Regions from separate parts of the Streptomyces sp. NPDC058086 genome, predicted to be linked through region 2. Evidence: riboswitches for the same ligand, from Rfam matches in the RefSeq annotation. Region 2 holds a riboswitch; each other region holds the start of a gene.
The links. A riboswitch is a leader RNA that binds a small molecule or an ion and turns the genes downstream of it on or off. The one in region 2 is predicted to bind cyclic di-AMP.

Region 1 (7,287 bases), on a different contig from region 2:
GCAGGAGACTGCTCCCGGGGCGCCGTAAAATCGCCTCACTGTGTCTGACTCCATTGACTCCCCCGAAGAGCCCCGGTCCAGCTCCGTCGCCGGAGATGAGCCCTATCGGCGTGCCCGGGCCAAGGGGGAGCCCCGGTTCCCCGACGGTCCGAAGGCCGACCCCGCCGGATCGCACTTCGAGCGGCGCATCCGGAGTTTCCAGCCGCGGCGCAGCCGGGTCACCACGGGCCAGGCGGACGCGCTGCAGCGGCTGTGGCCGAAGTGGGGGCTCGACATCGACGGGCAGCACGTGATCGATCTCTCCGAGTTGTTCGGGGGCGAGCGGCCCGTCGTGCTGGAGATCGGGTTCGGGATGGGCGAGGCCACCGCGCGGATGGCGGCGGAGGACCCGAAGACGGGGATCCTGGCCGTCGACGTGCACACGCCGGGGCAGGGCAACCTGCTCAATCTCGCGGACCAGACCGGGCTCACCAATGTCCGCGTCGGCAACGGCGACGCGATCATTCTGCTCAGGGAGATGCTCACACCGGATTCCCTGAGCGGGCTGCGCGTGTACTTTCCCGATCCCTGGCCCAAGAAGCGGCACCACAAGCGGCGGCTGATCCAGCCGGAGTTCCTCAGCCTCGCCGCGACCCGCCTCAGGCCCGGCGCCCTCGTGCACTGCGCGACCGACTGGGAGCCGTACGCCGAGCAGATGCTGGAAGTGCTGAGCGCACACCCGGACTTCGAGAACACCCAGCCGGACGGCGGTTACGCGCCTCGTCCGGACTTCCGGCCGCTGACCCGTTTCGAGGGTCAGGGACTGGAGAAGGGTCATGTGGTGAACGACCTCCTGTTCCGGCGCGTACAGCACCGAGACCAGGACACATCCGGCGACTGAAGACCCGCGGACGAACACCACCAGGCGCCGTCGCGGGCAGCGCCCCTCCCTCGTTAGGGTCAATGCCGTGGCCACCTTCCCCCCGTACCCGACGTATCCCGGCGGTCCCACCGGTGGGCCGGCCGACGGTGCGCTGCGGCACGCGCACTGGTGGCAGCGGAAGTGGGTGCGCTACGGCGCGCTGATCACCCTGCTCGCGCTCTCCGGCCTCGTCATCCTGGCCCTGGTCCGCCAACAGACCGGCACCGAGGGTTTCCTGGTCGGGCTCGGCCTCGCCGTGCTGCCCGTGCCGCTCCTCGTCGCCGCGTTCCGCTGGCTGGACCGGGTGGAGCCCGGCCCCTGGCGCAACCTGCTCTTCGCCTTCGCCTGGGGCGCCTGCGCGGCGGCGCTGATAGCGATCGTCGCCAACAGTTTCGCGACCAAATGGATAGCGACCGCCACCGCCGACCCGACCAGCGCCGACACCCTCGGCGCGACCGTCATAGCGCCGATCGTGGAGGAGTCCGCGAAAGCCGCCGCCGTGCTCCTGGTGTTCCTCTTCCGCCGCCGGGACTTCACGGGGATCGTCGACGGGGTCGTCATAGCCGGAGTCACCGCCACCGGCTTCGCCTTCACCGAGAACATCCTCTATCTCGGCACCGCCTTCGGCACGGACCAGCTCAACGGTGACCGCGGTCTGGCCTCCGTCACCGCCGCGACCTTCTTCGTCCGCGTCGTGATGTCGCCCTTCGCGCACCCCCTGTTCACCGTGCTCACCGGCATCGGCTTCGGCATCGCGGCGCTGTCCGCCGAGCGCCAGCACGTGCGACGCGTCCTGCTGCCCCTGACCGGACTGCTGCTCGCGATGGGCATGCACTCCACGTGGAACGGCTCGTCGAACTTCGGGGAGTACGGCTTCTACGCGGTCTACGGGGCGTTCATGGTGCCCGCGTTCGGCCTGCTCACCTTCCTCGTCATCTGGACGCGGCAGCGGGAGCTGAAGACCGTACGGACCGAACTTCCGGCGTACGCGGCGGCCGGGTGGCTCACCCCGCCCGAGCCGTACGTGCTCGGCTCGATGCGGGCGCGGCGACTGGCCCGCGAGTACGCCGCCCACCACTTCGGCAAGGCGGCGGCGCGCTCGGTCGCGCAGTACGAGGCCTACGCGACCTCGCTGGCGTTTCTGCGGCACCGGGGGCGCAGTGGCCGCGCCAACGCCGACTTCGTCGTACGGGAACGGGAGTTGCTGCACGAGCTGTGGCGCCGCCGGGAGGTCGCCCGCCCCTCCCTCGCGTACGCGGCCCACACGGCGGCCCCGGCCGTACCCGTGCCGCCTCAGGTACCGCCGCCGTGGCCCGGGTACGGCTACGCGCCGGTGCCCGGCCAGGCGAACCCCGCCGGCGCGCCCCCGTACCCCATCGGTGCGACGACGCCGTACCCCGCACCGACGACGCCGTACCCCGCGTACAACCCCTACCAGTCGTAGGTCTCAGGCCAGTCGTAGGCCTCAGGCGGACGCTTCCGTCAGCCTGGCCAGTTCCGCGTCCGTCAGGGTCAGGTCCGCGACCGCCAGCAGGGCCGGCAGCTGCTCGACCGTCCGGGCGGAGGCGATGGGCGCCGCGACCGTCGGCCGGGCGGCGAGCCAGGCGAGGGCGACCGTGGCGACCTCGGCGTCATGGGCCCCGGCGACCTCGTCGAGGGCGGCCAGGACGCGGATGCCGCGCTCGGTGCCGAGGTGCTTGCGGGCGCCCTCGGCCCGCGCCGAGTCGACCGTCGTACCCGGGCGGTACTTGCCGGTGAGGAAGCCGGAGGCGAGCGCGAAGTAAGGGACGGCGGCCAGGCCGGTCCGGGAGGCGACCTCCTGGAGCGGGCCCTCGTAGGTGTCGCGCGAGACGAGGTTGTAGTGGGGCTGGAGGGCGACGTATCGCGCGAGGCCCTCGCGGTCGGAGAACTCCACGGACTCCGCGAGCCGCTCGGCGGAGATGTTGGAGGCGGCGATCTCCCGGACCTTTCCGGCCCGTACCAGTTCGTCCAGCGCGCCGATGATCTCCTCGACCGGCACCGAGGTGTCGTCGAAGTGGGTGTAGTAGAGGTCGATGTAGTCCGTGCCGAGGCGGCGCAGCGAGGCGTCGGCGGCGGCCCTGATGTTCGTCGCGGACAGACCCTTGTACTCGGGGTGGGTGCTGACCTTGGTGGCGAGGACGACATCGGAGCGGTTGCCGCGCGCGGCGAACCACTTGCCGATGATCGTCTCGGACTCACCGCCCTTGTGGCCGGCGATCCACGCGGAATACCCGTCGGCGGTGTCGACGAAGTTGCCGCCCCCGGCCGTGTACGCGTCGAGCACGGCGAAGGACTGCGCCTCGTCGGCTGTCCAGCCGAAGACGTTGCCGCCGAGGGAGAGCGGGAAGACCTCGAGGTCGGAGGAGCCGAGCTTGCGAAGGGAAGTCATGCCTTATTTCAACAGGCGTACCGGATTGCCGTATTCCGCACACGGCCCCTGGGAACGATCAGGGGTTGATGCCCTTGCTCTGCAGCCACGCCATCGGGTCGATCGCGCTGCCGCCGCCCGGGTGAACCTCCAGGTGCAGATGCGGCCCGGTCACGTTGCCGGTCGCGCCCACGCGCCCGATGACGTCGCCGGTGGCCACCTTCTGCCCCACGCTGACGCTGATGGACGACTGGTGGCAGAACCACAGCTCCGTGCCGTCGTCGAGGGTGAGGATGGTGCGGTAGCCGTACGAGCCGGCCCAGCCCGCCTCCGTGATCGTGCCGCTGTGGATGGCCTTGATCAGCGTGCCGGTGGGGGCCGCGAAGTCGAGGCCGGTGTGGTACCCGGAGGACCACATGGAACCGGCGTCACCGAAGCGGGAGGTCAGGGTGTACGAGGAGGTGGGCAGCGAGTAGCTCTTGGCGAGCTCGGCGAGGCGCGCGGCCTCGGCCTTCTGCTTGGCATCCTCGTCCGCCTGCTTCTTCGCGGCGGCGACCTTGGCCTCGGCGTCGTCCTTCTGCTTGGCGGCCAGTGCGACCGCCTTCTTCGCCGCGGCGGACTCGGCGGCGGCCTGGGCCGCCTTGTCGACCTGGTCCTGCTGCGACTCGGCCTGCAGGATGATGCGGGCGCGCAGTGCCTCGCCCGCGTCCTTGTTGCCCTGCGCGGCGTCGGCGCTGGTCACGCCGGCGCTGGTGAGCGGGGTGGCGGAGCCCTTCGGCGTGCTGGAACCGCCGTCGGATATCAGCGCCTTGGCAGATGCGGTGACCGAGGAGAGGTCGGGCAGCGAGATGGACACCGGCGGCTTGCCGGGCGCCGCGGTGGCCATGCCGCCCGCGCCGACGGCGGCGATGACGCCGACGCCCAGGACCGTGGAACTGCGGGCGAGTCCCCCGCCGCGCTGCTTGGAGACGCGGTGCCGGCCGCGGAGGGGACGGAGGGAATCCTCGGTGGGGTTCCACTCCTCCCAGGGGCCCTCGTCCTTGCCGTAGGCGTAGCCAAAAGTCTGGGTGTCGTTCGGCGGGAACGAAGTGGGCTGGGCGGGCCGGTTGGACGCCACGTGGGCGTGCTCCTTTCCTTCCTTCTCGCCTACCGGGTTAGCTGACGGGTTCGGAGCAGGAAGGTCTCCTACGCGCGTCAACCCACGGTGTCTCCACCGTGAAAGACGCTCGATTCACCCCAAGTTGGTGGTTCCCCGGTTCCCTTGCGGGATTCGGCGCGTGCGCACGGAGCCGACTCTTGTGACGGCTGGGACGACCGCGCTGCGTTATCGAACGTTAATAGACACGGGTACCGGATTCCAAGCTGTTCGTACTGATCGTTAACCACTTTTGGCCAGGACTTACCGACCATGAGCGGCGGAAATCGGGCGAGTTGGCCGCACCCTCCTACCTGGCAGTTATTTGACGGTGCGTCAGTTGTTATGCGGAGGGACATCGACCGATCACCCCTCGTGACAACGATCAAGAAAGCCCCTTCCCGTGACTACGGCCGCCGTACGGCGAGCAGTGCCATGTCGTCCGTCAGTGCGCCGCCCGTGTGCCGCCGGACCTCCTCCGAGAGCGTGGCCAGCAGGACGTCGGGGCCGGGGAAGGTCCGTCCGGCCAGGCGCGCGGCCGGATCGTAGAAGCGCCCCTGCGCGTCGCGGGCCTCGGACAGTCCGTCCGTGTGGAAGAGGAGCGTGGCCCCGTGCGGGAACTCCGCCTCCTGCGCACGGTCCGGCCAGCTGCCCAACTCGCCCATGCCGAGCGGGAGCGCGGGGTTCGCGGCGGCGAGCGTGACCAGCGTTCCGTCCGCGTGCAGGAGCAGCGGCGGCGGGTGGCCGCGGTTGACGATCCGTACGAGGCCGCCCTCGTGCGTGATCTCCGCGAGGACGGCGGTGGTGAACCCCTCGAAGGCGTCAAGGCCCTTGCGCCGGGTGCCCTCGCGGGCCAGCGCCCGCTCCAGCCTCTGCGCGACCGCCTCCGGCGTGGCCTCCTGCTCGGCCGCCTCCCGGAACGCCCCGATGAGCACCGCGACGGCGGCCACCGCTTCCATGCCCTTCCCTCGCACGTCGCCCACCGCCAGCCTTACGCCGTGCGGGGAGTCCTGCACCGCGTACAGGTCGCCGCCGATGAACGCGCCCGCCTGCGCGGCCTCGTAACGTGCCGCGACGTCGAGGCCGCCGATCCGCCGGTCAGGTTCCGGCAGGACGGCACGCTGGGCCGCCTCGGCGATCTGGTGGGCCGAGGCGAGTCGTTCGTCGGTTCGACGGACGAGAATGTTGATGAGCACGGCCAGCACGCCGACGGTCGCCACGGTGGCGACCTCCGTGAGCGCGTCCACCTTGAAGACGATGCCGAGCCGGATGTGGATCGTGAGCACCGCGACGAGCGCCGCGATGCCGGTGAGCACGGTGCCGCGCAGCGAGAAGAGCGGGGCGGCCACGAGCGGCGCGGCCGTGAAGAGGGGGCCCGCGGTGAAGGCCATCGGGGTGAAGTAGTCGTAGAACGCGCCGACCAGGATGAGCAGCGCGGGCAGCACCCGAACGAGGTTTCGCGCGCAGGAGATCCGGCCCCGGTCCGCCTCGGCCGGGCGGGGCACCGGCTCGTCCCCCAGCCCCGGATCGGGCACGGGGTCCCCGGGCAACCGCCCACCGGACCGGTCGTACGGCTCGTCGTTCGGCTCCTCGGCCCGCTGCGCGCCTCCTTGCTGCTGCCCCACCCGTCCAGGCTTCCCGGCGCGGGGGCGGGGGGCGAGTGGTGAGGGGCCGACCGGGGGATGCGTCAGTCCGAGCCCGACCACCGGACGCCGCCGGCTCCGCCGCGCCCGTGGTGGTGCCCGGCCGGGGCGACGACGGTCCCGCCGTCCGGCACGAAGCCATGCCCGCCGTGACAGACCCCGAGGAAAAGCGCGCACGCGGCGAGCAGCAGCGCGAGCGTCGGCGCGCGCCGGACCAGCCACCGAGGACAACTCATAGTGAGCAGCAGACTACAGAAAGTCGGGTCGGCAGGGAAAACCGGGGCAGAACGGCAAACGGGAAAGCCGGGCGGCAGGAAACCCGGGACGGCAGGAAATCCTGGGACGGCAGACGGGAAAAAACCAAGGGCCGGAACTCGTTTCCGAGTTCCGGCCCTTGGCCTTCAGTAGCGGGGACAGGATTTGAACCTGCGACCTCTGGGTTATGAGCCCAGCGAGCTACCGAGCTGCTCCACCCCGCGTCGTTGAAATTAGTGTACGCCATCCGCGGGGCCCTATTCACCAGGCTTTTCGCGGACGCCCGCGAGGCCGCCCCTACCCGGCCGCGAGAAGGTGCCGATTGGGCGCCACGGCCCGCTCCTCGAACTCCGGCAGTACGACGACATCCGCCCCCGCGGCCACGAGCAGACCGTTCCCGTCGGCCCCCGTCACGAACGTGTCGGGCTCGCGCCACGCGGTGACCACCCGCCGTACACCCGCGTCGAGGATCAGCCGCGCACAGGGCGCGGGCCGGGACGCCCGCCGCGCGCAGGGTTCCAGGCTGCTGTACACGGTGGCGGAGCGCAGGCGCGGATCCGCGGCATCGATCTTCGCGAGCGCCGCCTCCTCGGCGTGCACGACGGGGTCGTCGCCCTCCCGCGAGTGCCCGCGCGCCAGCTCGGTGCCGTCGGCCGCCACCACCACCGCCCCCACACTGAACGCCGTCTCCGAGGGCGGGCACAGCGCCGCCAGCTCGCAGGCGACGCCCAGCCAGTGCCGGTCCGCGGCGGAGGCGAGAGCGCCTGCCCCGGGTGCGGTGGGGGCGTAGCGGACGAGGACGACGTCCCCGACCGGCCGTGTCTCCACCAGGCGCATCCGGCCCGGCGGATATCCCCCGGGTCCGAACAGCCGTGGCGCGTCCGGCTCCCCCACGAAGAGCGGCGCGACGGCGAGCTGCAGCTCGTCCGCCAGCCCCTGTGCCATCAGCTGGGTGTGCACGCGC
Region 2 (7,287 bases):
GTTCGACCGCCGTCGGCGCCAACGCGACCGCTGCCGGGGGCGGCCGCCGTGTGCGGGTCGTGCTCGTCGACGACCACCGAATGTTCCGTACGGGAGTGCAGGCCGAGATCGGAGAGACCGAGCGGACCGGCGTCGAGGTGGTCGGCGAGGCCGCGGACGTCGACCAGGCGGTCACGGTCATCACGGCCACCCGGCCCGAGGTCGTCCTGCTGGACGTCCATCTGCCGGGCGGCGGCGGTGTCGAAGTGCTGCGCCGCTGCGCCCCGTTGATGGCCGACGCCCGGCAGCCGGTCCGATTCCTCGCGCTCTCCGTGTCGGACGCCGCGGAGGACGTCATCGGCGTGATCCGAGGCGGCGCCCGTGGGTACGTCACCAAGACCATCACCGGCACGGACCTGGTGGACTCCATCTTCCGTGTCCAGGACGGCGACGCGGTCTTCTCGCCCCGCCTGGCCGGATTCGTCCTGGACGCGTTCGCCTCCACCGACGCCCCGCCCGTCGACGAGGACCTCGACCGTCTCACCCAGCGCGAGCGCGAGGTCCTGCGTCTCATCGCCCGCGGCTACGCCTACAAGGAGATCGCCAAGCAACTGTTCATCTCGGTGAAGACGGTCGAGTCGCACGTCTCGGCGGTCCTCAGGAAGCTCCAGCTGTCGAACCGCCACGAGCTGACCCGATGGGCCACGGCGCGTCGGCTGGTCTAGCCGATCGCGTCGAGAGGGTTCAGGGCCACGTCCGCTGAGCCCGCCGGAGGTGCCCGGTGCCTACCGGTGTTTCGCGTCGGGCGCCGGGCCCAGTATCCGTAGCGCCCAGCGGTAGTGGCGTACGGCCTTCACGATGCCGATGAGGCCGGTCAGCCACAGGATCAGGCCGATGCCCATGCCCTGGACGACATCGCTGTACAGGGGGTGGCCGGGCGCGGCCCGCGCGGCCGCCGTGAAGGACGTCCACGCACCGATCGCGCAGACGCCGAGCGAGGAGAGCAGCCAGAAGAGGCTGAGGCCGGGGGAGCGGAGCCGGGAGTCGGTCGCGGGGTGCCGGTCCAGCTCGGACCAGGCGTCGAGCAGTCGGTGTATGTGGTGGTCCCGGCGGACGGAGAGGGCGACTGCGACGACGGTCGGGGCGAGCGCGGCCAGGCCCAGCAGGGCGAAGAGCGGGCCCAGGACGAAACCGGTGGGGTCGCGCTGCTCGAGTTGTCGCAGCGGCAGCACCAGCAGCGCCCAGCCGACGATCGCCGCGAGCGCCAGCAGCCAGAGCAGCAGCACCCGGTGCACCCCCAGGCTCCGTCGGCGCAGCTCCTCCAGCGCCCGCCCCCGGTCGGCCAGCAGTGCGGCCCGGTCCGGCCAGGTCCTGATGTGCGCGGGCGGCGGCGGAGGCGGCAGAGAGCCGGGCATCAGAACCTCTCGGACGACGGAGCGTCGACGGAACGACGGTGGGACGACGGAGCGATGACGACGGAAACAGAGTCCGCGTCGACGCTACCGTGATCCACTTCTCCGTCCGCACCACACCGCGGTCGCCCCCGCGTCTTTCACGCCACTCGGGTGGCTCCCGCGAACGGCATCTCGTCGACCGGCGCCAGCCGCACGGGCGCCGACGGGTTCGGGGCGTGGATCATCTGGCCGTTTCCGACGTAGATGCCCACATGGCTGATTCCCGAGTAGAAGAACACCAGGTCACCGGGGCGGAGTTCGGACCGCGAGACCCGGCGTCCGGCGTTGATCTGCGCGTACGTCGTGCGCGGCAGCGAGATGCCCGCGGCGCGGTACGCGGCCTGGGCCAGGCCCGAGCAGTCGAAGGCGTCGGGCCCGGTGGCGCCCCAGACATAGGGGCTGCCGAGCTTCCCGTAGGCGTACGCGACGGCCTCCGCCGCACGGGAGTTGGGCGCCGCGACGGAGCCGGGCGACGACACCGGGCCGAGGTCCCGCGCGGCGGAGCGCGAGGCGCGCTGCCCGGCGCTTCCCGTGCCCCCGGCCGCTCCCAGGTCCCCGAGCTGCGCGCGCTGCTCGTCGGTGAGCCGCGACAGCAGTTGCCGCGCCGTGTCCAGCTTCCCGGTGATCGTCTTCTTGGCCCGCTTCAGCTCCGCCTGACGCGACTTGAGTGAGGCCAGCTCGACATGCGCGGCCCCGCGCAGCTGCTCGATCTCCCGCAGCTGCTTGCGCACCCGGGCCACGGCCTCCGCCTGCCGGCTGCCGGCCCGCTCGGCGAACGCGGCCCCTTCCAGGTACTGGTCGGGGTTGTCGGAGAGCGCGAGTTGCAGCGCGGGGTCCAGGCCTCCGCTGCGGTACTGCGCGGCGGCGATCGAACCCAGCGCGTCCCGAGCGTCGTTGAGCCGGTCCTCCTTGCGCGCCGCCTCGTCGCGCAGCGCGTTCAGCCGCTGCTCGGCCTTGTCGGCCTTGTCCTTCGCGCCGTCGTACTTCTGGGTGGCGACCTCCGCCTCCTCGTACAACTTGTCCACCTTGGCCTTCACCTGTGCCGGCGACAGCTGCGGGTCCGCGTGCCCCGTCCCGTCGAAGCCCGTCGCCGTGGCCGCGCCCGCGAGGGCGATGGTGGCGGCTGTGCGGGCCGTGTTTCCACCGAGCGAGCGCTGTCTGGGCTTTCGGTGCGCTGCCACGAGGGCCCACATCCTTCCCGGAGACTTGCCTACGACCGCCGGGGACGAGCGCGGTCAGCGGGGGACACGTCCGGCGGCGGCCCCACACAGGGGGAGCGGGCCGCCGCCGGACCTTTCTCGGCGGTGGTGTCCGGCTGCCGCCCCTGGCCCGGGCGGCGGTGGGGAGCCGGTCACCTGGTGGAGGACGCTAAACCTGAGAGTGATGCCCCGGTAACGTCATGTACGGAAGTGGCGCCACTGGATCGCGGGGTGACCGCATCTGACCGTGATCCCGGCCCGGCGCCGTCGACTTCACGCGGTGTGATGACCGATGGGGCGGTTCCGGGGCAATCGGTGGTTCCCAGGTGGTAGTGGTCTACAGGGGGTGGGCCGGTGACAAGAGGGGTGAGGGCCGCCGATTAGGCTCCGGCTCCATGGACGTACTCATCCATCTCTTCGTCGGCCTGCACATCATCGGCATCGCCTCGCTCCTCGGTGGTTTCCTCACCCAGATGAAGGCGATGGGCCAGGGCACCGCCCGGTTCGTCCCCGCCATGCTGCACGGCGCGCTGACCATGCTGGTCACGGGCGTCGCCCTCGTCGGCCTCAACCAGGCCGACGACCACTCGGTCAACACCATCAAGATCGGCGTGAAGCTCGCCCTGCTGATCGTGATCCTCGGGCTCGTCTATGTGAAGCGGGACGACGAGAAGGTGGACAAGGGCCTGTTCGGGCTCGTAGGGCTGCTCACGACCGCGAACATCTTCATCGCGGTGCTCTGGACCTGACGGCTCCCCGAAGGCCCCCACGGACGGCTACGGCGCTTCCGGACACCCGACGGCTACGGCTCGTGCGGACGCCCGACGGCGCTACGGCTTCTGCGGCTCCTGAGGACGCCTGAGCGCTACGACCACCACCGCCAGCCACGCCGCGACCGAGATCCACAGCAGTACCTGCCCGAGCCCCCTGAGCCAGCCGACGCCGATGGCGGCCGCGACCGACAGCGCCGCCACCGCCGTCATTCCCAGCGGGAACACGGTCGCCCAGCGCAGCACGTCGTAGCGCGGTCGGGGCCACAGGGCCTCCGTCACGGCCAGCACGCAGTACGAGCCGAGGACGAGCACGAGCAGCGCCTCGGTCACCCAGCGCAGCACGCCGTTGTCGTCGTTGTTCCACAGGTAGATGTCCGCCTGGTACGCGAGGATCAGCTTCGACCCCGCCAGCGCCGAGATGGCGAGCGCGCCGCCCGCGACCCACTGGTCCCCGGCGCCCGTGGCGACCTCGCGGTAGTCGAAGTAGAACAGCGCCATCGTGTAGAGCAGGAGCCCCAGCCAGAACAGCACCAGCGCGGTGTGCGCGAGCCAGTCCGTGTGCGTCGCGGGGGCGAGCGTCGCGCCCAGCACCGCGAGCCCCTGCGTGGCCACACAGCCGAGGAACACCGCTCCGGGCATACGGGGCCGCCATTGCCGTACGACCAGGAGGAGCAGCCCCGGCCAGAGCGCCGCCGACAGGGCGAGCAGGGCCTCGGCCGGCACCTCCCACCCCAGTGTGACCAGCCGCGTGCCGAGCACGGTGGTCGCCGCGACCGCGGTGAGCGCGCTCGGTGTACCGGCCTCCGTCAGCCACCGCTCCCGCTCCCGCAGCAGCCGTACGACGAAGGCCGCGGCGAGCCCGAGCCAGCCGACGGCCGCGAGGGCCAGCACGATCCGGGACAGGATCTCGTAGCCGGTCTGCTCCAGCCCGATCGAGATGATGCCGGTGGCCAGGATCGCGGCTCCGGCGCCCGGCGGACTCTGCAGCCACCAGGTGCGCAGGCCGGTCCACCGGGTGCCGGGCGGGGAGATGGCTGACATGGGCCCGATGCTAAGGACCTTCGAGCGGGTTGGCGGCGGGCCACGCGCGCGTGGAGCTCGATGAGCCCCACGCGCGCGTGCCGGGCGCCGGGGCGTTAGGCCGGACGCACCACGCTGTGGATGATCGACTCGCCGCCGTAGAAGATCGACTCCTCGCGGACGTACGCGCCCGGCTTGGGGGCGTGGATCATCATGCCGTTGCCGATGTAGAGGCCGACGTGGCTGATGTCGTCGTAGAAGAAGACGAGGTCACCGGGCTTGATGTCGGAGAGCGGGACCGTCGTGCCCACGTTGACCTGGTCCCAGGTGGTACGCGGGAGATCGACGCCGGCGGCCTTCCAGGCGGCCTGGGTGAGGCCGGAGCAGTCGTAGGAGCCGGGCCCGGTCGCGCCCCAGACGTACGGCTTGCCGATCTGGGTGCGGGCGAAGGCGAGGGCCTTGTCGGCCTTGGCGGTGTACGAGGAGTCGGTGGTCGAACTCCCCGAGGTGCCCGAGGTGCCCGAGGTGCCGGTGGTCCCGGAGGTCGTCTGCTGCTGGGCGGCCGCCTCCTGGGCCTTCTTCTCCGCCGCGGCCTGCTGCTGGGCCAGCTCCGCCGCCTTGCGGTCGGCCGCTTCCTGCTGCTTCTTCTCGATCGCCGCGAGCCGGGCCTTCTCCTCGGCGGTCAGTTTCGAGAGCAGGTCGCGCGCCGCGGCGAGCTTGCGCTGCACGTCGGCCTTGGACGTCTTCAGCGCGCTCTGCGTCGTGGTGAGCGTCTGCAGGCTCTGGGAGGCCTCCGCGCGCTTCTTGGTGGTGGCGGCCTGCTCGGTGATGTAGTCGTCGACGGCCACCTTCTGGCGGCTGGTCAGCCGGTCCATCAGCTGGGTCTGGTCGAAGTAGTCCTGCGGGTTGTCGGCCAGCAGGAGGGTCGCGGTGTCGGGGGCGGCGGCGCCGGTGCGGTACTGCGCCGCGGCGAACGAACCCAGCTCCTCGCGCGCGGTGTTGAGCTTCTCGGTGCGCTGAGCGACGTCGTCGAGGAGGGAGTCGACGCGCTTGCGCTGCTGCGCGGTCTTCTCCCTGGTCGCGTTGTATTTCTCGGTCGCCGCCTCGGCCTGGTGGTAGAGGTCGTCGACCTTCTTCTCGACCTCTTCGACACTCGGCTTGGAATCGGCCGAGGGTGCGGCGTTCGCCGTCTGGGAGAGCAGGGCCACGGAGGTGAGGGCCGCCGTGGCGAGGGCGGGGGTCCGTATACCCGCTATGCGCGTACCCGTAGGACTCCACTTGCGGTGCGACGCCAAGAGAGGCGACTCCTTCCGTCTTCCGCCTACCGAGTTAGCTGTCGGGTTCGGGCGGGTGCTTCCGGAAGGTTTGCCCTACGGTCCTTGCCCCAGCGGACAGTTGGACCGATTCACCCCAAGGTCGGTTGGGTCCCCGGCTCCGGCTGCCGTACGGCGCACCGGACTCGGCGGAGGCCGCACGGCCCGGCGGTGTTCGCCGGTTGGGTCGAGCGGCCTGCCCGGCACGCTAGCCAACTCATAAGTGTTCTGTGAAGTTTGATGTGCGATATGCCCGATACATTTTCGTGACCTTGACCTTGGGGGTCATTGATCGTGGCTGACCGTAATGAAGCGATCCTGAACGGTGACGGCGTCCCGTGCGGGAAAGGAATCGTGCGCGGTCGCGGAAAAACCGGTCGGGTTTCCAGGGTGGCCGCGGGTTGTCAGTGAGGCCGCCTAGACTCGGAGAGCGATGAGCAGCCTCTTTGATGACAGCTTTCTGGCGGACCTCCAGCCTTCCGGGGCCCACGAGGAAGAGCCCCCGCCGCCGCCCGAGGACGGGGCACCGGAGCCGCTTCCGGACGACCTGTTCGGTGGCCGCTTCGACGTGCCCGCGAGCCGGGACGCCTTCTACCGCGACGGCGCGCCCCGCCCCGCCGTGGACCCGGCGGCCCTGCTGGACGGGCTGAACGAGAACCAGCGCGCGGCCGTGGTGCACTCCGGCTCCCCGCTGCTCATCGTGGCCGGCGCGGGCTCCGGCAAGACCCGGGTGCTCACCCACCGCATCGCCCATCTGCTGGGCGAGCGTCATGTCCACCCCGGCCAGATCCTCGCGATCACCTTCACGAACAAGGCCGCGGGTGAGATGAAGGAGCGCGTCGAGCAGCTCGTCGGCCCGCGCGCGAACGCGATGTGGGTGATGACCTTCCACAGCGCGTGTGTGCGGATCCTGCGCCGCGAGAGCAAGAAGCTCGGCTTCACCTCCTCGTTCTCGATCTACGACGCCGCCGACAGCAAGCGGCTGATGGCGCTCGTCTGCCGTGACCTGGATCTCGATCCCAAGCGCTTCCCGCCCAAGTCCTTCAGCGCCAAGATCTCGAACCTGAAGAACGAGCTGATCGACGAGGAGGACTTCGCCACCCAGGCCGCCGACGGCTTCGAGAAGACCCTCGCCCAGGCTTACGCGATGTACCAGTCGCGGCTGCGCGAGGCCAACGCGCTCGACTTCGACGACCTGATCATGACCACGGTCAACCTGCTGCGCGCCTTCCCGGACGTCGCCGAGCACTACCGGCGCCGCTTCCGCCACGTCCTGGTCGACGAGTACCAGGACACGAACCACGCGCAGTACGCCCTGGTCAGGGAGCTCGTCGGCCCGGCCGTCGGTGACCGGCCCGAGGACGCGCCGCCCGCCGAGGGCGAGCTCGGGCCCGCCGAGCTGTGCGTCGTGGGCGACGCCGACCAGTCGATCTACGCCTTCCGCGGCGCGACCATCCGCAACATCCTCCAGTTCGAGGAGGACTACCCGGACGCGACGACGATCCTGCTGGAGCAGAACTACCGCTCCACCCAGACGATCCTGTCCGCC
Region 3 (7,287 bases), on a different contig from region 2:
CCTCAGGAATTCTCGCTCTCGGCGTACGAGGTGCGGGAACTTCGCCACCTGTCGGCGCGCTTGCATACAGTGGCAGGACCGGCAGGAATTCTGCAGTTTCCGCGATCGAAGGGACGTACATGCCCATGGGTCACACGGCCACAGCTGAGGCAGGCTCCGGCGGCCTGACAGCGACCGAGCACCGCCTGGCCAACGGCCTGCGCGTGGTGCTCTCCAAGGACCACCTGACCCCGGTCGCGGCGGTGTGCCTCTGGTACGACGTCGGCTCACGGCACGAGGTCAAGGGCCGTACCGGCCTTGCTCACCTTTTCGAGCACCTGATGTTCCAGGGCTCCGGTCAGGTGAAGGGCAACGGCCACTTCGAACTGGTGCAGGGCGCGGGCGGCTCCCTCAACGGAACGACCAGCTTCGAGCGCACCAACTACTTCGAGACGATGCCCGCCCACCAGCTGGAGCTCGCCCTCTGGCTGGAGGCCGACCGCATGGGCTCGCTGCTGGCCGCGCTCGACGACGAGTCCATGGAGAACCAGCGGGACGTCGTCAAGAACGAGCGCCGCCAGCGGTACGACAACGTGCCCTACGGCACCGCCTTCGAGAAGCTGACCGGGCTCGCCTACCCCGAGGGCCACCCGTACCACCACACCCCGATCGGGTCGATGGCGGACCTGGACGCGGCGACCCTGGAGGACGCCCGCGCCTTCTTCCGCACCTACTACGCGCCGAACAACGCGGTGCTCTCCGTGGTCGGGGACATCGACCCGGAGCAGACGCTCGCCTGGATCGAGAAGTACTTCGGTTCCATCCCCGGACACGACGGCAAGCCCGCCCCGCGCGACGGCTCGCTGCCCGAGGTCATCGGCGAGCAGCTGCGCGAGGTCGTCGAGGAGGAGGTCCCGGCGCGCGCCCTGATGGCCGCCTACCGGCTCCCGGAGGACGGCACACGCGCGGCCGACGCGGCCGACGTGGCGCTCACCATCCTCGGCGGCGGCGAGTCGTCCCGGCTCTACAACCGGCTCGTACGCCGCGACCGCACCGCCGTCGCGGCAGGCTTCGGCCTGCTGCGGCTCGCCGGAGCGCCCTCCCTGGGCTGGCTGGACGTGAAGACGTCCGGTGACGTCGAGGTCCCGGTGATCGAGTCCGCCGTCGACGAGGAGCTCGCCCGGTTCGCCGAGGAGGGCCCCACGGACGAGGAGATGGAGCGCGCCCAGGCCCAGTTGGAGCGCGAGTGGCTGGACCGGCTCGGTACGGTCGCGGGCCGCGCCGACGAACTGTGCCGGTACGCCGTCCTGTTCGGCGACCCGCAGCTCGCCCTGACGGCCGTACAGCGCGTCCTGGACATCACGGCCGTGGAGGTCCAGGAGGTCGCCAAGTCCCGCCTGCGCCCCGACAACCGCGCGGTGCTCGTGTACGAGCCGGTCGCTGCCGACACCACCGAAGAGGACGAGGAGGCGGCGAAGTGACCGAGCTCGCCACCATGGACTTCCACCCGCAGCCCCAGGCGGGTCAGCCCAAGCCCTGGGCCTTCCCGGCGCCCGAGCGCGGCACGCTGGACAACGGCCTGACCGTGCTGCGCTGCCACCGCCCCGGCCAGCAGGTCGTCGCCGTCGAGGTGCTGCTCGCAGCGCCGCTGGAGGCCGAGCCCGCGGGCCTCGACGGCGTCGCCACGATCATGGCGCGCGCCTTCTCCGAGGGCACCGACAAGCTCTCCGCCGAGGAGTTCGCCTCCGAGCTGGAGCGCTGCGGCGCCACCCTGGACGCGCACGCCGACCACCCCGGCGTACGCCTGTCGCTCGAAGTGCCCGTCTCTCGCCTGCCCAAGGCGCTCGGGCTGCTCGCCGACGCCCTGAGGGCACCGGCGTTCTCGGACAGCGAGGTCGAGCGGCTGGTGCGCAACCGGCTCGACGAGATCCCGCACGAGACGGCCAACCCGGCCAGGCGTGCCGCCAAGGAGCTCTCCAAGGAGCTGTTCCCGGCGACCTCGCGCATGTCGCGCCCGCGCCAGGGCACCGAGGAGACCGTCCAGAAGATCGACTCGGCGGCCGTACGCGCCTTCTTCGACAAGCACGTACGTCCCGCCACGGCCGCCGCCGTGATCGTCGGCGACCTGACGGGCGTCGACCTCGACGCGCTGCTCGCCGAGACGCTCGGCGACTGGACCGGCTCGTCCGCCGAGCCGCGCCCCGTGCCGCCGGTGACCGCCGACGACACCGGCCGTGTGATCATCGTGGACCGCCCCGGCGCGGTCCAGACGCAGCTGCTCATCGGCCGCGTCGGCGCCGACCGGCACGACCGTGTGTGGCCCGCCCAGGTGCTCGGTACGTACTGCCTCGGGGGCACCCTCACCTCGCGCCTGGACCGTGTCCTGCGCGAGGAGAAGGGCTACACCTACGGTGTGCGGGCGTTCGGCCAGGTCCTGCGTGCCGCCCCGGACGGAACCGGTATCGCGATGCTCGCCATCAGCGGCTCCGTGGACACCCCGAACACCGGCCCGGCGCTCGACGACCTCTGGAAGGTGCTGCGCACCCTCGCCGCCGAGGGCCTGACGGACGCCGAGCGCGACATCGCCGTACAGAACCTGGTGGGGGTGGCGCCCCTCAAGTTCGAGACCGCGGCGGCCGTCGCGGGCACGCTCGCGGACCAGGTCGAGCAGTACCTGCCGGACGACTACCAGGCGACGCTGTACCAGCAGCTCGCCGCGACCGGCACCGTGGAGGCCACCGCGGCCGCCGTGAGCGCCTTCCCGGTGGACCGTCTGGTGACCGTCCTCGTCGGCGACGCCGCGCACATCCAGGAGCCCGTCAAGGCCCTCGGAATCGGTGAAGTGACCGTCGTTTCGGCGGAGTAGAGGTTCGGCGGAGCAGCGGCTCAGTGGAAGCCGGCTGGAAGCCGAGCCGCACGCGGAGCGGAAGAGCGTGACTCCGTGGGGCCCGGGTGACTGAAGAGTCGCCCGGGCCCCTTTTTGCTCGGATTTCCGCTCGGATTTAGCTTGGACTTCATCCCCAAGATGTCCGTATTGGTAGGGAGGTTGCCCGTCTGCCCTGTGGCATGCACTACAAAAACCGTGATCCGTTTGTTGATTGAAAGACGCCCCGTCTAGCGTCGGGGCGGCTGTTCGTCAGGCAGTGCGCCGCGCCCGCGGCACCGGACAGTCATCGCCGAGTCCCCGTACGGCGCGAGCCAGGGGAGCCGGGGACCCACACGTAGTCCCTGGGGTGAATCGGACGCCCTCCCTGGAGGGGGTCCGTAGGAGACCTTCCTGCTCCGAACCCGTCAGCTAACCCGGTAGGCGAGAGGGAAGGAAAGGATCAGCCCCTACATGGCGTTCACCTGTGGCCCCGGGAAACACCGCCGTCCGAGCCGCGTGAAGCGCTCCACCACGAACGCCGTCGGCGTCGCCGCGCTCACCACCACCGGTGTCATCGGAACCCTGGCCGCCCCGGCCCTCGCCGCGGACGCCTCCGTCGAGCAGACCGGGCTGACCCAGGCCGTCACCCTCGGCGACAGGGTCGCCGCCCAGATCGACGCGCAGGCCGCCGCCCAGCAGCGCGCCGCCGACGAGGCCGCCGCGCGCAAGAAGGCCGAAGAAGCCGCGCGCAAGAAGGCCGCCGAGGAGGCGAAGAAGGAGCGCGAGGCCAAGGAGCGTGCCGCCCGCGCCGCCGAGCGCAAGCGGCTCAACACCTTCGTCCTGCCGATCACCGGCTCGTACATCTCCACCGGCTACAAGACCGGCGGCAGCCTCTGGTCCTCCGGCAGCCACACCGGCGTCGACTTCCACGCCGCCTCGGGGACCTCGGTCCACGCGGTCGGCTCCGGCACGGTCGTCACGGCCGGCTGGGGCGGTGCCTACGGCAACCAGATCGTCCTGAAGATGCACGACGGTACCTACACGATGTACGGCCACCTGTCGTCCATCGGCGTCTCCGTGGGGCAGACGGTCACCCCGGGCCAGCAGATCGGCCTCTCCGGCTCCACCGGGAACACCACCGGGCCGCACCTCCACTTCGAGGCCCGTACGACGGCGGAGTACGGCTCCGACATGGACCCGGTCGCCTACCTTCGCTCGCACGGCGTGAACGTCTGACGCTCGCACGGCGTGGACGTCTGCCGCTCGCACGGCGTGATCCTCTGCCGCTCGCGCACCGTGAACGTCCGACGACCGGCGTCAACACTTCCGAAGCCCCGGCTCCCCTCGGCCGGGGCTTCGTCGTTTCGAACGACTGTCTGTCCAAAAAATATCCATGGATTCCGGCCCGCCATCGGAAATTCCGGCTCTCTGCAATAGAGTCGCTGAACAAGCGTCAATCGACCGCGTTTCGCGGGGATTAAGGCGGAGGTCCGGTCATGCGCATTCCCGCGCACTCGGTATGCACGGCGATCCGTGACGACATCGTCGCGGGTGTCTACGAGCGCGGCAGCCGGCTCACCGAGGAACTGCTCGCGCGCCGCTACGGCGTCTCGCGGGTCCCCGTGCGCGAGGCCCTGCGCACGCTGGAGGCCGAGGGCTTCGTCGTCACCCGTCGGCACGCGGGCGCGTGTGTCGCGGAGCCCACCGAGCAGGAGGCCGCGGACCTGCTGGAGATGCGCATGCTCCTGGAGCCGCTGGGCGCCGCGAGGGCCGCGCAGCGGCGCACCGAGGCCCACCTCAAGGTGCTTCGAGGCCTGGTCAGGCTGGGGCAGGAGCGGGCCAGGAGGGGGAACAGCGAGGATCTGCGCTCGCTCGGCGGCTGGTTCCACGAGACCCTCGCGCAGGCCTCCGGGAGCCCCGCGCTGACCTCCACGCTGGCCCAGCTGCGGCACAAGATCGCCTGGATGTACGCGGTCGAGGCGCCGGCCAGTCCGGCGGAGTCCTGGGCGGAGCACGGCGGGATCGTGGACGCGGTGGCGCGCGGCGACAGTGAGCGGGCGCGGGCCGTCACGGCGCTGCACACCGAGCGCGCGACGGTCGCGCACCGGCTGCGCTTTCCCGGCGGGGGAGATCGGCCGGAGCGTGTGAGGACTTCGCAACATCCCGTAAACATGACGGGCGTGCGTCATTAACACCGGCGCCGTATACAAAGAGGGGTAATTCGCGGGAGATTATTTCTGCTGCCCGCAATTGAGAAAAGCGAAGGGCCCGCCCGATGTTTTCAGGCGAGCCCTTCGAATGTGTGCGGGGCGGGGTCTTTTGGTGCGAAGACCACTCCCGCCGTCAATTGAGGAACCCCGCTCGGGGGGCTCTTTCTCAGACGGTCTCGGGGAGCTCCTCGAGACCCTCCGCCACCAGCTTCGCCAGCCGGTCGAGCGCGGCGTCCGCACCCTCGGCGTCCGAGGCGAGGACGATCTCCTCGCCGCCCTGGGCGCCCAGGCCGAGGACCGCCAGCATGGAGGCCGCGTTGACGGGGTTGCCCTCCGCCTTGGCGATCGTCACGGGGATACCGGAGGCCGTGGCCGCCCGGACGAAGATGGAGGCGGGACGGGCGTGGAGGCCCTCGGCCCAGCCGACGTTGACGCGGCGCTCAGCCATGTGATGCTGCCCTTCAGGTGTTCAGGGTTGTCTAGACCAGTCTTCCACAACGTGAAGCGAGCCCGGGGCAGGGTGCTGTTCCCGTCCCGGACTCCGCGTCGGATCCCGGCCTGGATCCGACTTCGGTGCCCCTAGCCTGCCTCGCGCCGTTGTCGGACGCGAGCCGTACTCTGGGGCCCATGCAGACCTCGTCGGACCGGCACGAGTACCCCTCCCACTGGGAGGCCGACGTGGTGCTGCGCGACGGCGGCACCGCCCGCATCAGGCCCATCACCGTCGACGACGCCGAGCGGCTGGTGAGCTTCTACGAGCAGGTATCGGACGAGTCGAAGTACTACCGCTTCTTCGCGCCCTACCCGCGCCTGTCCGCCAAGGATGTCCACCGCTTCACGCACCACGACTTTGTGGACAGGGTGGGGCTCGCGGCCACGGTCGGCGGCGAGTTCATCGCCACCGTACGCTATGACCGTATTAATGCCGATGGTCGGGCCGCCTCCGCGCCCGCCGACGAGGCCGAGGTCGCGTTCCTCGTGCAGGACGCCCACCAGGGCCGCGGCGTCGCCTCGGCCCTCCTGGAGCACATCGCGGCCGTCGCCAGGGAGCGGGACATCCGCCGTTTCGCCGCCGAGGTACTGCCCGCCAATACCAAGATGATCAAGGTGTTCACGGACGCCGGGTACCAGCAGAAGCGGCACTTCGAGGACGGCGTCGTACGCCTGGAGTTCGACCTCGAACCCACCGACCGCTCGCTCGCCGTGCAGCGCGCGCGGGAGCAGCGCGCCGAGGCGCGGTCCGTGCAGCGACTGCTCGCGCCCGGCTCGGTCGCCGTCGTCGGAGCGGGCCGCACCCCCGGCGGCGTGGGACGCAGCGTCCTCGACAACCTGCGCGAGGCCGGGTTCACCGGGCGCCTGTACGCCGTGAACAAGGCACTCCAGGAGAAGGAGCTCGACGGCGTCCCGGCCCACAGCTCCGTCCGTGACATCGCCGAGCCCGTCGACCTCGCGGTCGTCGCCGTGCCCGCGCCGTACGTCCCCGAAGTCGTCGCGGAGTGCGGCGAGCACGGGGTGCAGGGCCTCGTGGTCGTCTCCGCCGGGTACGCCGAGAGCGGCCCCGCCGGACGTGAGCGCCAGCGTGCACTCGTCCGCCAGGCCCGTACGTACGGGATGCGCATCATCGGACCGAACGCCTTCGGGGTCATCAACACCTCCCCCGAGGTGCGCCTCAACGCCTCGCTCGCGCCCGAGATGCCACGCCCCGGGCGGATAGGCCTGTTCGCCCAGTCCGGCGCGATCGGGATCGCCCTGCTCTCCCGGCTGCACCGGCGCGGCGGCGGCGTCACCGGCGTGACCGGAGTATCCACCTTCGTCTCCTCCGGGAACCGGGCGGACGTGTCCGGCAACGACGTACTCCAGTACTGGTACGACGACCCGGACACCGACGTCGCCCTGATGTACCTCGAATCCATCGGCAACCCGCGCAAGTTCACCCGGCTCGCCCGAAGGACTGCGGCGGCCAAGCCGCTGGTCGTGGTCCAGGGCGCGCGGCACGCCGCCGCTCCCCAGGGGCATGCCGTACGGGCCACCCGGCTGCCGCACGCCACCGTGTCCGCGCTGCTGCGGCAGGCCGGGGTGATCCGGGTCGACACGATCACCGAGCTGGTCGACGCGGGGCTGCTACTGGCCCGCCAGCCGCTCCCCGCAGGACCCCGGGTGGCGATCCTCGGCAACTCGGAGTCCCTGGGGCTGCTGACGTTCGACGCGTGCCTCGCCGAGGGACTGCGACCG
Region 4 (7,287 bases), on a different contig from region 2:
ACGCCGACTGCTTTTCGGAGCCGTCCGGATGGTCGTGGTCGATTCGCCCGCCCGGCGCCGGGCCCTGCACCGCTGGGCCGCCGACGAGCCCGTCCTCGTCTCCCTCGCGGCGGCCGTCGGGATTCCGGCCGAGCAGGGCGCCGACGGTCCGGTCGTGACCGACGACGCGGTGACGACCGTGCTGGCCGCCGTCAACGACGCGGTCATGGAACTGGAAGCGGTACGCCAGCGCCGGTCCATCGAGAACGCGGCGTTCGCCAACCTCTGGCGAGGTGCGTGATGCGAGCGGGCGCGCCGCGACACGCCGGTTTCAGCGGGTGGCCTCGGGCCGGCGCCGGTTTCCGGTAGCGATCATTCGCCCTTGCCGGGCTGGTTCTCGGGCGTGCCGGTGCCGGCACCGGTTCCGGTGTCAGTGCCCCTGGCGGTGCCCCGGTCCGGCGCGTCGTCGCGGGCCGCACGCCGTGCCCGTACGGTGCCCGCGACCCGCTGGAACGTCCGCGTCAGCTGGTGCAGCGGGTTCCCGTCCTGGCCGGCGGTCGCCTCGTGCGCGCCGGACGCCGTCGTCCGGAGGTCTCGGAGGTCGGCCAGCGCCGCATGCGCGAGTTCGGTCGCCTCGCGGTACTGGTCGCGCGATTTCGTCATGGCGTCGAGTGCCTCGGCGTACACAGCCACCAGCGCCCGTGCCTCCTCCAGCGTCAGCAGCTTCCAGTCCTCCCGGAGGCCGGTGAGGGCGTCCTGCGCCGCCTCCGTCAGCGGCCGGGGCAGTGCCGCGTGCCGTACGACCTTCTCCAGGAGCTCCGTCGGCTCCGAGCCGTCGAGGAACACACTGCGTACCGTGGAGTCCTGCTCGTCGTACCCGGGCCGGGCGGGGGAACCGGGCAGGATCACGGCGCCACCGCGCGGTACCCGTACACCCAGGTCGTACAGCGCCCAGTTGACCGTCTGGAACTGCTCGGGCGCGGCGCGGTGTTCCACGACGCGGTGACGCAGACCGGGCGGGAGCAGCCGGGCCAGCGGCAGGCGACCGCGTTCGTCGGTGGTCATCGCCTCGTGGATGACGACGTTGATGCTCCAGCTGTGCTGCGCGGCCTCCTTGAGCAGGCGGCGCAGCGCCTTGTCGTCCTGCGGCAGCGGGTTGATGTCCCGCAGGCGGAGCCCGGCCACGATGTCGTGGTCCCAGGGGATCTCGTGTCCCTCGGGCCAGAACATGGTCGCGGGAGAGGGCCACGCGAGGTCCCAGGGCCGTTCCGCCTCGGCCACCAGCGTCCAGCGGCTTCCCTCGGTGGCGTGATCGCGCCCGTCCGTCGTGAGCCGTGCGCGAACCGTGACGGCGTCGTCGACCTGCCAACGTGCCTCGAAGACATGCCCCTCGGAGTCAGAGGAGCTCTCCGCCTCCAGGAAGTCGTGGATCGTCTCGTCGGCCTTCAGCCTCCGCAGGTTCTCCCTGAGGATCTCCTGCGGGGCGGGCCCGACATGGCGCCCGCCGGCCAGCCAGACGGTTTCCGGAGCGGTGGCGCGGGCGGTGGAAGGCTTGGGCATGAGTCACTTTGCGGTGGGAGGCGGCGTGCGCACCCAGTATGGTCAGCGCAGGTGGCGAGCCGGGCGGCGAGGTCCGCGCGGATCACGTACATCCCCTATTGCGAAATTCCGGCCGTTCCAGTGCCTTATGTGCGCTTTGGGGTCTTGATTGATGTGGCGCAGTCCGTCACGCCGCGCGCAACGCGCTGTGGATCGCCTTCTGCCCGGCGAAGAAGATGGACTCTTCGCGTATCGAGGCACCCGGGCTGGGGGCGTGGATCATCATGCCGTTGCCGGTGTAGAAGCCGACGTGGCTGACGTCGTCGTAGAAGAAGATCAGGTCGCCGAACTGGATGTCGGTCAGGGGAATCGCCGCACCGGCGGTCGCCTGCCCGTGCACGGTGCGCGGGAGCGCGACTCCGGCGGCCCTCCAGGCGGCCTGAACGAGGCTGGCGGAGTCGTACGAGTCCGGTCCGGTCGCGCCCCAGACGCACGGCTTGCCGATCTGCGTGCGGGCGAAGGCAAGGGCCTTGGCGGCCTTCCCGCCGTACGCCGACTCCGCGGCGCCGACGGGGCTGACCGTGTTGACCGCGCCGGTGCCTACGGGCACACCCGAGGCCAGGGGCATCCCCGCACCGAGCGACATGTCCGCGCCGAAGGGCATTGCCGTACCCATGGAGATGTCCGTGCCGAGGGGCATTGCCGTACCCATGGACATGTCCGCGCCGAGCGGCATCCCCGTACCCATGGACATGTCCGTAGCCAGCGGCAGGCCTCTGCCGAGGGACATGTCCGCGCCGGGAAGCATCCCCGCGGCCAGCGGCATCCCGGTACCGAGGGACATGTCCGCGCCGAGGGGCATTCCCGTACCCATGGACGCGTCCGTGCCGAGGGGCATTCCCGTACCCATGGACGCGTCCGTGCCGAGCGGCATCCCTGTCCCCATGGGCATGTTCGTGCCGAGCGGCATCCCGGTACCGAGGGACATGTCCGCGCCGAGCGCGGTCGGCTGCTGTCGCTGCCACTCCGCCGCCTGGTTGCGAGCCTGATCCTCCGGGGTGGGCCAGACACCCTCGGCCGGACGTGACTCGATCGCCGCGGGCCCGGGGTTCCACTGTGCGGCGTGCTTGGACACCAGCTCACGGGCCAGCGCCAGTTTCCGCTGGATCTTCTCCTTGGACGTCTTCAACGAGGACTGCCCCGGACCGGCGGGCAGCGCGGGCAGCAGGGCCGTGGCGGCCTCCTGCGCAGGTTGTGGCGCGGGCACCGGCGCGGCCGGCAGCGCGGCGACGGCCCTGGCCGTCAATTCGGCCACGGGCCCGGCGGCCGCCTCGGCGGAGGGGCCTGCCGTCAACTCCAGAACCGGGCGGGCGGTCAACTCCCGCCCACGGTTGGTGAGCCCGTCCTCCGGCCGCTTCGCCGGGCCCGTGGGCCGCGCCTCGGCCGGGCGGTTCGGCATCCGGTCGGCCGGCAGTCTGGCCGGTGCGGACGGACCCAGTTGCGTGCGCGCCGCGTCGAACCAGGTCTTGGTGATGTCGTCGAGGGCGGGGTCGCGGCGCCTGCGCGCGGTTTCCGGCGCCGGGTTGACGCGGCCTCGGCTCCCTGTGGTCATCGCGCGGGTCCCGTTGACGAACCCGACGGCGTTCTCGGCCTGGTCGTAGAGGGAGCTGATCCGCTGCTGCACCTCCTCGCGGCTCGGACCGTCCGCGCCACTGAGGGCGGCCGTCGCGCGTGCGGAGTCGGGCATGCCAGGGAGGCTGCCGCCTCCAGGGCGCGGGGTTCGTTCCGGCGCCATGGGAGCCGTACTCCTTCCGTACTCCGCCTACCGGGTCGGCCGTCGGGTTCGGGCGGAAGATTCCGGAAGGCATGCCCTACGGCCCTTGCCCGAGTGGGCAGTTGGGCCGATTCACCCCAAGGTCGGTTGGGTCCTGGTTCCGGTTGCCGCGGGGGCATCGGATTCGGCGGAGGTCGCGCGACCCGGCGAGGTTCGCCGGAGGGAGTCGTGCGGCCTGCCGCCAACTTAGCCAATTTGTGTGCCTGGTGTGAAGATTGGAGCGCGAACTGTCCGATATGTAATTGTGACCTTCGTCTACGTGTCCCGGCTGCGACCAGGATGTCGTACGACCGCCGTGCGCCCCATGGTCGCCGCGAGCGTCCGCAACCGGCGCCAGTCCAAGGGGGGTTGGGCCTCGGGTACACCGGGCCGTTCCTTGGGGACGCGGACGCGCAGAGCGCCGGGTTCGACGCGGCAGTGGACCGGGGCGGGCAGGACCAGGGCCTCGCCGTCGATGCCGGCCTCGATCTCCGCGCGGTCGGCGTCGATGACCACCTCGCGGGTGGTCAGGACCGCGAGTCCGTTCGGCGCGGGGTCCAGTACGAGCGCGGCGGCCTCGGCCGCGCTGTCCACCGTGATGCCGAGGACGCCGAGCAGCCCGGAGTCGAGGCGTTCGCGGCGGCCGAGACCGGCCGGATCGTTGGTGCGGTAGGGGTTGTTGCTCACCAGCACGGCCTGCGGGGCGTCGAGCGTGGTGTCCGCGGCGCGGGCGGTCAGTCGCGGCCCGCGCTGGCGGGTGAGCAGGTCGGGCAGGAGGTCCAGGATGGTGCCGATCTTGTCGTCACGGTACGCGGGGCTCTGCACGACCGCCGCGTACGCGCCGAAGGAGGCGTTGTTGACGAACGGGTGACCGCCGGCGAAGCCGAGGTCCACGCGGAGTTCGACGCCGTCGGTCAGGGCGTCCAGGCAGGTCGCCGGGTCGTCGCGGTCGAGGCCGAGGTCCATGGCGAAGTGATTGCGGGTGCCGGCGCAGACCACCAGGAACGGCAGACCGTGTTCGGCGGCGACGGCCGCGACCAGCGCCTGGGTGCCGTCACCTCCGGCGACGCCGAGCAGATCCGCGCCGTCCGCGACGGCGGCCCGGGCCAGCGCGGTGACGTCCTGATGCTTATCCGGGTCGAGGAGCACGACCTGCGCGCCGAGCCGCTCCGCCTTCTCCCGCAGCCCGAACTTCGCCACCTTGCCGCCGCCGGAGTGCGGGTTCATGAGGAGGAAGGGGCGCCGCGGCGGTGATGCCCTGCGTTCCTTCGGGCGCGGGGGGCGTGTCCGGTCGCTCCGAAGGGCGTACCGGCCGCTCCAGACGGCCACGGTCCACAGCGCCAGGGACACGGGGATGGCCCAGAGCAAGCCTGCCACGCCGAACAGGGTGAGCACCGCGCCGGGCGCGAGGGCCGCCAGCACGGCCGCCACCCAGCGGAGCGGGCCGCGCCGGGTCAGCGCCCACCACAGCGCCGCCGCCGTGACAGCCACGCCGAGGAGCGCGGCCAGGAGCAGCAGTATGCCGTCCACGCCTCCGTAACCGAGTGGCAGCAGGACCGCCAGCGCGGCCGCGACCAGCGCGGCCCTGGCCGCCCACCGTTTCCCGTGGCCGACCTGCCCGCTCGCGTCCACACCCATCGACACACGTTGTATGCAACCGCCGGGTCAGGCCCCGCGCAACCGCCACGCTCCGCGAGGGCAGGCGCCGATCGGTCCCGGCCCGGGCGATTCACCGAACCCTGGGCCCACCCCTCGGGGCCGGGACCGTCGCGGCTGATGCACCATGGGCGGCGGCGAGCCCCGGCGGTGCGCCGGGGAGGGGCAGTGGTGATGAGTGGGCAGCGCGGCCGTGTCCTGGTCGTGGACGACGACGCGGCGATCCGCCGCTCGCTGGAGCGCGGACTGAGGCTCGGCGGATTCGCCGTGGACCTGGCCGACGGGGGCCGGCCGGCCCTGGCGGTGGCCCGGCGGACACCGCCGGACGTGATCGTGCTGGACATCTCGATGCCCGACCTCAGCGGCATCGAGGTGTGCAGGACACTGCGGGACGAGGACAACGACGTACCCGTGCTGATGCTCTCCGCACTCGACGAGACCGCCGACCGGATCGCGGGCCTGCAGGCGGGCGGGGACGACTACCTCGTCAAGCCCTTCGCCCTGCAGGAACTGGTCCTGCGCCTGGAGGCACTGCTGCGGCGCAGGCCGCCACGGGACAGCGGCACCGTACGGGTCGGCGGGCTGCTCCTGGATCCCGCCGCCCGGGGGGTGAGCCTCGACGGGCGGCCGGTGGAACTGACCCGACGCGAGTTCGAGCTGCTCCACTTCCTCGCCCGCAACGCAGGCATCGTGCTCAGCCGGGACCAGCTCCTCGATCGCGTATGGGGCTACGACTTCGAGGTGCGCACCGACGCGGTGGACACCTTCGTCAGCTATCTGCGCCGCAAACTGGAGACGTCGGGGCGCTCCCGGATCATCCACACCGTACGAGGCGTGGGCTTCGTCCTGCGCGACGACGACCCGGGGGAGCGGCCGTGAGACTGTCCACGCGGATCGCCCTGGCCGTCGGCGCCACCGTGCCCGTACTGGTTCTGGCCACCGGCTGGCTGCTGCTGCGGCTGGTCGCCGCGGATCTGCACGACCAGCAGGACACGCATCTGCGTGAGCGCGCGGTGGCCGTCGCCAAGGACGCCCGGGGGCTGCTGCGCGCGAGCGCCGCCGACCGGTCGGCGGCGGTGGAGCAGGCCCGCGAACGTCGGCTTTTCACCTCGGCCCTGGACGTGGGCGTACGGCTGATCGGCCCCGAGGGGTCCTTCACGGGCGGCCCGCAACCGTCGGCCGACGTGGCGCTGCCCGCCAGGGCTCCCGTCCCGGTCACCCTCCGTGCCGACGGCAGGAGCTGGCGGATCCTGTCGACCCGGGTGACCGGGTCGCACCCGGGTGTGCGCGGCACCCTGTGGCTGTTCGCGTCCGACACCGCCGCCGACACCCAGGTGCGCCTGGTCCGACGGCGCGCGGTGACCGTCGCCCTGCTCGCCGCACCGCTGTCCGGGCTGCTCGCCTGGGCCGTCGCCACCCGGGCGAGCACACCGCTGCGCCGTCTGCAACGCCGGGCGAGCGGCCTCGACCCCCGTTCCAGTTCCACCCGCCTGGACCACACCCCGACACGGATCGCCGAGGTCGACGACCTCGCACACACCCTGCAGACCGTCCTGGCCCGCTACGACGAGCAGGCGGCCAGGACCGCCGAGGCACTGGCCACCGCCCGCTCCTTCGCCTCGGCGGCCTCGCACGAACTGCGCACCCCGCTGATGAGCATGCAGACCAACCTGGAGATCCTCACCGAGCATCCGCAACTCGCCGGACCCGACCGCGACGAAGTGCTGCACGACCTGAGCCGCGAACACGCACGCCTCCTCGGGGTCCTCGTCATGCTGCGCGACCTCGGCCGCGCAGACCTCGTCGAGGCGGACGCCTTCGGCCCGGTCGACCTCGCCGACCTCGTCGAAGCGAGCACGGAGGAACAGCGGCGACGCCATCCGCACGCACGGGTGGCCGGCCACTGCGCACCGGGGCTGCGTGTGCACGGCTGGGAGGCGGGACTGCGGAGCCTGGTGGACAACCTGCTCGTCAACGCCCTGGTCCACGGACACACGGACGGGCAGCCCCCGCAGGTCGAGGTGACCTTGCGCGCGAGCGGCGCCGACGCGCTCCTCGTCGTCGACGACCGGGGCCCGGGCATCCCGCCCGCGCTGCGCACCGAGGTCTTCGAACGCTTCCGCCGCCGACCGGACAGCCCCGGCTCCGGCCTCGGACTGACCCTGGTCGCCCAGCAGATCGCCCTGCACCGGGGCGGGATCCGGGTACTGGACCGGCCCACGGGTCCGGGCACCCGCGTCGAGGTCACCCTGCCGCTGAGCGCAGGCGTCGCGGACGCGGGGGCCACGCTTCCGCTCCCG

Region 1: another riboswitch for cyclic di-AMP. It lies ahead of ACFVWD_RS45240 (M23 family metallopeptidase); the one in region 2 lies ahead of ACFVWD_RS00265 (NlpC/P60 family protein).
Region 3: another riboswitch for cyclic di-AMP. It lies ahead of ACFVWD_RS36530 (M23 family metallopeptidase); the one in region 2 lies ahead of ACFVWD_RS00265 (NlpC/P60 family protein).
Region 4: another riboswitch for cyclic di-AMP. It lies ahead of ACFVWD_RS20615 (NlpC/P60 family protein); the one in region 2 lies ahead of ACFVWD_RS00265 (NlpC/P60 family protein).

The regions. Positions count from the first base shown of each region.
Region 1 covers NZ_JBHVST010000098.1:15,074-22,360, reverse strand. The annotation lists gene trmB (tRNA (guanosine(46)-N7)-methyltransferase TrmB) at 41-880, shown strand; gene ACFVWD_RS45250 (PrsW family intramembrane metalloprotease) at 948-2,345, shown strand; gene ACFVWD_RS45245 (aldo/keto reductase) at 2,367-3,311, opposite strand; gene ACFVWD_RS45240 (M23 family metallopeptidase) at 3,370-4,407, opposite strand; cyclic di-AMP (ydaO/yuaA leader) riboswitch at 4,419-4,576, opposite strand; gene ACFVWD_RS45235 (PP2C family protein-serine/threonine phosphatase) at 4,833-6,050, opposite strand; gene ACFVWD_RS45230 (hypothetical protein) at 6,113-6,304, opposite strand; tRNA gene ACFVWD_RS45225 (tRNA-Met) at 6,474-6,547, opposite strand; gene ACFVWD_RS45220 (dihydrofolate reductase family protein) at 6,621-7,287, opposite strand, start outside.
Region 2 covers NZ_JBHVST010000001.1:60,918-68,204, reverse strand. The annotation lists gene ACFVWD_RS00290 (LuxR C-terminal-related transcriptional regulator) at 1-704, shown strand, start outside; gene ACFVWD_RS00285 (hypothetical protein) at 765-1,394, opposite strand; gene ACFVWD_RS00280 (NlpC/P60 family protein) at 1,532-2,614, opposite strand; gene ACFVWD_RS00275 (hypothetical protein) at 3,028-3,381, shown strand; gene ACFVWD_RS00270 (tellurite resistance/C4-dicarboxylate transporter family protein) at 3,463-4,446, opposite strand; gene ACFVWD_RS00265 (NlpC/P60 family protein) at 4,542-5,720, opposite strand; cyclic di-AMP (ydaO/yuaA leader) riboswitch at 5,728-5,900, opposite strand; gene ACFVWD_RS00260 (ATP-dependent DNA helicase) at 6,172-7,287, shown strand, end outside.
Region 3 covers NZ_JBHVST010000063.1:434-7,720, reverse strand. The annotation lists gene ACFVWD_RS36540 (M16 family metallopeptidase) at 120-1,460, shown strand; gene ACFVWD_RS36535 (M16 family metallopeptidase) at 1,457-2,845, shown strand; cyclic di-AMP (ydaO/yuaA leader) riboswitch at 3,144-3,304, shown strand; gene ACFVWD_RS36530 (M23 family metallopeptidase) at 3,317-4,081, shown strand; gene ACFVWD_RS36525 (GntR family transcriptional regulator) at 4,342-5,037, shown strand; gene ACFVWD_RS36520 (HPr family phosphocarrier protein) at 5,222-5,503, opposite strand; partial or broken gene ACFVWD_RS36515 (GNAT family N-acetyltransferase) at 5,683-7,287, shown strand, end outside.
Region 4 covers NZ_JBHVST010000024.1:55,662-62,948, reverse strand. The annotation lists gene ACFVWD_RS20625 (GPP34 family phosphoprotein) at 1-280, shown strand, start outside; gene ACFVWD_RS20620 (hypothetical protein) at 352-1,539, opposite strand; gene ACFVWD_RS20615 (NlpC/P60 family protein) at 1,706-3,265, opposite strand; cyclic di-AMP (ydaO/yuaA leader) riboswitch at 3,322-3,492, opposite strand; gene ACFVWD_RS20610 (diacylglycerol/lipid kinase family protein) at 3,608-4,969, opposite strand; gene ACFVWD_RS20605 (response regulator transcription factor) at 5,162-5,866, shown strand; gene ACFVWD_RS20600 (sensor histidine kinase) at 5,863-7,287, shown strand, end outside.